Parazoarcus communis: one gene and its partner. The protein of the gene in region 1 interacts with the protein of each later gene in a pairwise test. Links are inferred from orthologs where the notes say so. Each region holds a gene or a part of one and is shown in the gene's direction. Other genes may lie near its edges.

Evidence for each region.
Region 2: the proteins of CEW87_RS20280 (region 1) and rlmB interact in binary tests that used the Escherichia coli proteins (3 or more experiments, as listed by UniProt). The link is inferred for Parazoarcus communis from one-to-one orthologs.

Annotation. Positions count from the first base shown.
Region 1 is NZ_CP022188.1:4,459,717-4,462,972, forward strand. What follows is about bases 200-3,137. They hold CEW87_RS20280 (NAD(P)H-hydrate dehydratase), read left to right. Parts: upstream 200-883; coding sequence 884-2,392; downstream 2,393-3,137. Other genes in these bases: CEW87_RS20275 (SpoVR family protein), read left to right, coding at 200-690; CEW87_RS20285 (DMT family transporter), read left to right, coding at 2,406-3,137. Also shown: more of CEW87_RS20275, read left to right, coding at 1-199; more of CEW87_RS20285, read left to right, coding at 3,138-3,256. UniProt on the Escherichia coli protein: Bifunctional enzyme that catalyzes the epimerization of the S- and R-forms of NAD(P)HX and the dehydration of the S-form of NAD(P)HX at the expense of ADP, which is converted to AMP.
Region 2 is NZ_CP022188.1:2,382,241-2,385,337, forward strand. Bases 52-2,830 are described here. They hold rlmB (23S rRNA (guanosine(2251)-2'-O)-methyltransferase RlmB), read left to right. Parts: upstream 52-969; coding sequence 970-1,692; downstream 1,693-2,830. Other genes in these bases: rnr (ribonuclease R), read left to right, coding at 52-797; CEW87_RS10885 (nitrate regulatory protein), read left to right, coding at 1,771-2,830. Also shown: more of rnr, read left to right, coding at 1-51; more of CEW87_RS10885, read left to right, coding at 2,831-3,060. UniProt on the Escherichia coli protein: Specifically methylates the ribose of guanosine 2251 in 23S rRNA.

The DNA of each region.
Region 1 (3,256 bases):
GGTTGGGCAACCTACTGGCACTACACCCTGCTCAACACGCTGTACGACGAAGACCTGCTGGCCGACAGCTTCATGCTTGAGTTCCTGCAGTCGCACACCAACGTCGTCTATCAGCCGCCCTATAACGTGCGCTGGTACAACGGCATCAACCCCTATGCGCTCGGCTTCGCGATGTGGACCGACATCCGTCGCATCTGCGAACACCCGACGGACGAGGATCGCCAGTGGTTCCCCGATATCGCGGGCAGCGACTGGCGGGAAACCTTCGACTTCGCGATGCGCAATTTCAAGGACGAGAGCTTCGTTGCGCAATATCTGTCGCCAAAGGTCATGCGCGACTTCCGCATGTTTGCGATCTTCGACGACGAACGTGAAGACAAGCTCAAGGTTTCTGCCATCCACGACGATGCCGGCTTCCGCCATGTGCGCGAAATCCTGTCGGAGCACTATAACCTTGGCAGCCGAGAGCCCAACATCCAGGTCTGGAACGTCGACCTGCGTGGCGACCGCTCGCTCACCCTTCGCCACCAGCGCTGGCAGGGCCGGCCACTGGCCGAGAATGCGGAAGAGGTCGTGAAGCATATTGCCCGACTGTGGGGCTTCACCGTGCGACTGGAGTCCGCCAACGACGCAGGCGAGGTCGAACTCCTGCACGAAACCCGCCTGGAGAAACGCAAAGCCGGCAATTAGGCCCGCCCCCGGGAGCGGCAGCCGCTGCCTCAGACCCACCGCAACGTGCGCCTGTTCGGCGCGGCGCCGCCGCGGGGAACTCCTGCCAGATGCGCACAAGCAAGACACCTGCGATCGGAGAGACGCAACAAAATGAGCGCACACGGAAGCTGCCGCCCTTAGAATCGGGGCTCACTTTGCTGAAAGCCCGACCATGTTCACTTCTGCACAACCCATCTACCCTGTCTCCGGCATTCGCGAGATCGAGCGCAAGCTGATCCCGAGTGCCCGTCCGCCGCTCATGGAGCGAGCTGGCCGCGCCGCAGCGGAAGATGCTGTGCGCCTGATCATGGACCGCCCCGGCGCCATCCTGATTGCCTGCGGCCCGGGCAACAACGGCGGCGACGGCTTCGTGATGGCACGCCAGTTGCGACAAGCCGGACGCGAGGTGATCGTCGCCTTCGCCAACCAGCCGACCACCCTGCCGCCCGAAGCCGCCAAGGCGCACGCCGACTTCATCCTGGCCGGCGGCAGCACCGTCTCCGACCTTCCCTCGGCGCCCGCCAACGGTTGGGCACTGGTGGTCGATGCGATTTTCGGCATCGGTCTCAAGCGCCCGCCCGAGGGCCGCTTTGCGACGTGGATCAACACACTCAACGCACAACGTGTGCCGCGCATGGCGCTCGACGTGCCAAGCGGGCTCGACGCCGACACCGGTCGGCCGCTCGGCCCCTGTTTTCGCGCAACCCACACCACCACCTTCATCGCGCTCAAGCCCGGCCTGCTGACCCTGGACGGGCCCGACCACTGCGGGGAGATCTCGGTACAACGCATCGAGATCGACGCACCGGCCTGGGTGCCGGCCATGGGCTTCCATATTCGCAGCAGCCTGTTTCGCGACCGACTGTCCGGACGCCCGCGCAACACCCACAAGGGCCTGTACGGCGACGCCGGCGTTCTGGGTGGCGCCACCGGCATGGCCGGTGCTGCCTTGCTGGCCGGACGCGCCGCGCTCATGCTCGGTGCCGGGCGGGTATTCGTCGGCCTGCTCGACCCGGGCGCACCCACGGTAGACACCAACCATCCCGAACTGATGCTGCGCAACGCGGCCGCCCTGCCCGACCATCTCACTGCGCTCGCCGCCGGCCCCGGCTTGGGCACCGACGCCGATGCGCGGCAATTGCTGAGCGCAGCCATCGAATCCGACTGCCCCCTGCTGCTCGACGCCGATGCGCTCAATATCGTGTCCGGCGATGACAAGCTGGCCCAGACCCTCAGCGAGCGCGACGGCATCACCCTGCTGACGCCACACCCGGCAGAAGGCGCCCGCCTGCTCGGCATCACGACCCAGGAGGTCCAGCACGATCGACTCGCGGCCGCGCTTGCACTGGCCCGCAAGTACAGGTCGCTGGTCGTGCTCAAGGGCGCCGGCAGCATCATTGCCACCCCGGACGGGCGCTGGTTCATCAACAACACCGGGCATCCCGGCATGGCCACGGCGGGCATGGGCGACGTCCTCAGCGGGCTTGCCCTGAGTCTGCTGGCGCAGGGCTGGCCAGCCGAACCCGCGCTGATTGCGTCGGTACACCTCCACGGCGCAGCCGCCGACCGCCTGGCACGTGAAGGTGTCGGCCCGGTCGGACTGACCGCAAGCGAGGTCATCGACGCCGCACGAGGTGTCTTCAATGGATGGATGGTCGAAGCCGCGCGCGAACGCCACTGAGCGACCGCCCCGGATGACAACTCCCACGCCCGCACTGGCCCGCAGTGTCCTGTTGCTGCTCGGCGCCCTGCTGCTCTTCGTGCTGCTCGACTCCACCGCCAAGCATCTCGCGCAGACCTATCCGGTGCCGATGCTGGTGTGGTCGCGCTACAGCGTACATTTCCTGCTGATGGTGATCTTTCTCGCGCCGTCGATGCGGCTGCGCCTGATCAGCACCACCCGCCCGACGCGACAGGTCGCCCGCGCACTTTGCCTGCTCGGCACCACCTTCTTCGGGATGGCCGCGCTGTCGCGCATGCCGCTGGCAGAGACCACCGCCATCGTCTTCGCCGCGCCGCTGATCGTCACCCTGCTCGCCCGCCCGCTGCTGGGTGAGCAGATCGGGGTCATGCGCTGGGTCGCGGTGATCGTCGGCTTCGTTGGTGTGCTGCTGATCGCACGACCGGGAAGTGGCCTGGTCGCGGAAGGCATCGCACTCGCACTCGGGGGCGCGATGTCGTACGCCCTGTACCAGATCCTCACCCGACAGCTCACACCGACCGAGAACCCGGTCACGATGCTGTTCTATACGGCACTGATCGGCACCGTGGCAATGACGCTCGCCCTGCCCTGGATCTGGGGCGGGCCAATCCCGGGCCTGAAAGACGCTTTGCTGATCGCTTCGCTCGGCATCTATGGCGGCAGCGGACACTTCCTCCTCATCCGGGCGTTTCGCGACGCCCCTGCCTCGGTACTGTCGCCAATACTGTATGTACAGCTGATCTGGGCGATGCTGATCGGCTGGCTGTTCTTCGGCCACATCCCCGATGAAATCGCCTTGCTGGGCATTCTCACCATTGGCTCGGCCGGCGTGATGATCGCCAT
Region 2 (3,097 bases), 2.1 Mb from region 1 along the record:
TGCGCTCGCTGCGCCAGGCGGTGTACAGCCCGGACAATCTCGGTCACTTTGGTCTTGCCTACGACGCCTACACCCACTTCACCTCGCCCATCCGGCGCTATCCCGACCTGCTGGTGCACCGTGCCATCAAGGCCGCGCTCAAGAGCGACAGCTATCAGCCCGGCGAGTGGGACGAGATCGGTGCGCACTGCTCGAGCACCGAGCGTCGTGCCGACGAGGCGACCCGCGATGTCGTGTCCTGGCTCAAGTGCTATTACATGCAGGACCGCGTCGGCGAGGAATTTTCCGGCAGCGTATCGGCAGTGGTACCCTTCGGCCTCTTCGTCGCGCTGGACGATATCTTCATCGAGGGCCTGGTGCATATCTCGGATCTCGGTAGTGATTACTTCCACTTCGACGAGACACGTCACGAACTGGCGGGAGAGCGCACCAACGCGCGCTTCAGGCTGTCGGACAGGGTGCGGGTACAGCTGGTGCGGGTGGATCTGGAAACCAACAAGATCGACTTCCGCCTGATCGAAGGCGTAAGCCGGCCGACCGAGCGCAGTGGCAAGACCACCCGTGACCATGCCGCTGTGGCCGATGCCGGGTCCGCAGCACCGACCCGGCGCAAGGGCCGCAGTGCCTCCGAGTCGGCGCCGCGTCCGGGCGCCGAGCGCGCCCCGGCTTCGCGTGCCGGGCGTGGCAGCAAGCCCAAGGCAGCTGCCCGCACCGAAGCACCCGCAGCACGTAAATCAAAACCGAAGGCCGCAGCAGCGGCTGCAACATCAAAGAAGAAAGGCAAGCGTCGTGGCTAAACCCCCCTCCCGTTCCGGCTCCCGATCACGTCCCTCCGAGGACGGCGCGCGCGCCGCACGCCCGCCAGTGCGCGGCGAGCACAGGCCGAAGCCGAAACGTCACGAAACCGCAGCGGTCGATGACGCCGTCGCAGCAGACGTCAGCGCCGATGCAGGGCGTCCCGCGTCGCGTCTGATCTATGGATTTCATGCCGTACTCGGCAAGCTGAAGCGCGACCCGGAAGCGGTGTTCGAGCTCTATCTGTCGAGTCAGCGCCAGGACATTCGCGCGCGTGAAGTACAGCAACTCGCCGAAGCCCAGGGTGTGCGCCTGATTCCGAGCGAGTCGGACCGCCTCGACGGCATGGTTGGCACCCGCCGCCATCAGGGCGTCATCGCCCGTATCGATGGGCGGCATCGCGAGCTCAAGCTGGCCGACGTGCTCGAGTCGCTCGATGAGCCCGCCTTGCTGCTGGTACTCGACGGTGTGCAGGATCCGCACAATCTCGGCGCCTGCCTGCGGGTTGCGGACGCAGTGGGTGCGCATGCGGTGATTGCGCCCAAGGATCGCGCAGTCGGGCTCAATGCCACTGCGGTGAAGGTCGCCAGTGGCGCAGCCGATACCGTGCCCTATATCACCGTCACCAACCTTGCCCGCGCACTGCGCGAAATGCAGGAAGCGGGGGTCTGGATCATCGGTGCGGCCGGCGAAGCCGAGCAATCGGTGTTCGATGTCGACCAGAAGGGACCGGTGGCCTGGGTGCTGGGGGCAGAAGGCGACGGACTGCGCCGGCTGACTCGCGATACCTGCGACGTGCTGGCGAAAATCCCAATGCTGGGGTCGGTGGAGAGCCTCAACGTCTCGGTGGCCAGTGGCATCTGTCTGTTCGAGGCAAGGCGTCAGCGCGGTGCCTGAGTCGGCTCGCGCGGTGTTTCCGCGGTGTTTCATGTGGTAGCGGGGTCAGGCGAATAGGGCGTCCGTGGAGGAGATGGGATGAAGTCTGCGCTGGGTTTTCTGGTGGCGGCCAAACGCTGCGAGATTCATGGCCTGGAGCAGCTTGAGATCACCAGTGGTCTCGTGAAGGGCGTGAGTGAGCTCGTGCACATGCTGCAAAAAGAGCGTGGCGTGTCCAACGTCTATCTGGCGTCGGCCGGACGTCGGTTTGCCGCGCAGCGGCTGGAGCGGGTCGAGGCCAGCGTGGCGGCAGAAGCTGCTGCGCGCGAACGCTTCCTCCAGCTCGATACTGACTCCGGACGTATGGCGGGTGGCGTGCGACTGTTCAGTCGCATCGCCTACGTGCTGCACGGCCTCGATGCGCTTCCGGCATTGCGCAGCCGGGTGGCGGGGCGCACGCTCGGTGTCGAAGAGGCCACCCGCAGCTTTACCGAGCTGATCGCTGGTCTCATGGCGGTGGTGTTCGAGGCAGCAGATATCGCCGCAGACCCGGCGGTGTCGCGGGCACTGGTCGCCCTGTTCAACTTCATGCAGGGCAAGGAACTGGCCGGGCAGGAGCGTGCGGCCGGCGCTGCAGGTTTTGCGGCCGGACATTTCGAAGCCACGGAGCAGCAGCGGCTCACGCACCTGATTGATGCCCAGGACCGTTGTTTCCAGATCTTTGTCGAGTTTGCCGATCCGACCTTGCGCACGATCTGGCGCAATGCCCATACCTCACCCGCGATTGCCGAGGTGGAGCGAATGCGTCGCATCGCCTGCGCTGCGTCGACTGCCCCCGTGGCGGCCGAGGCCAGCGAGCGCTGGTTCGAATGCACGACCTCACGGATCGATGCGATGCGCCAGGTCGAAGACTGCGCGACCAATGCGCTGCTGCATCTGTGTGAAGCCAAGCTGCTCGAGGCACGCTCCGATCTTCACGATCACAAGCGCTTCCTCGATGCACTTTCGGCGCTTGGGGGACAAAGTGCGGCGCCGCTGGCGGTTTTCTTCGACAAGTCCGCCACCTCGGCACCGACACCTGAGGGCGACGCAACCGGGCTGGTGGAGGCGGACGGACTCAGTCCCAAGCTTGGGCGCTCGGTGCTCGATCTCATGCAGCTGCAGTCGCAGCGGCTGCAGGACATGAGCGATGAACTCAATACGGCGCGTGCAGCGCTCAATGAACGCAAGCTGGTCGAGCGCGCCAAGGGCCTGCTGATGTCCAGGCGTGGCCTGAGCGAAGACGAGGCCTACAAACTGTTGCGACAAACCGCAATGGATCAGCATCGTCGCCTTGTCGATGTCGCTGAGGCGACGCTCTCTCTCGCCGAGTTCCTCAAGCCCGACTGAGCATGACCCGCGGGAGGCGGCCCCGACAAACGTGGTG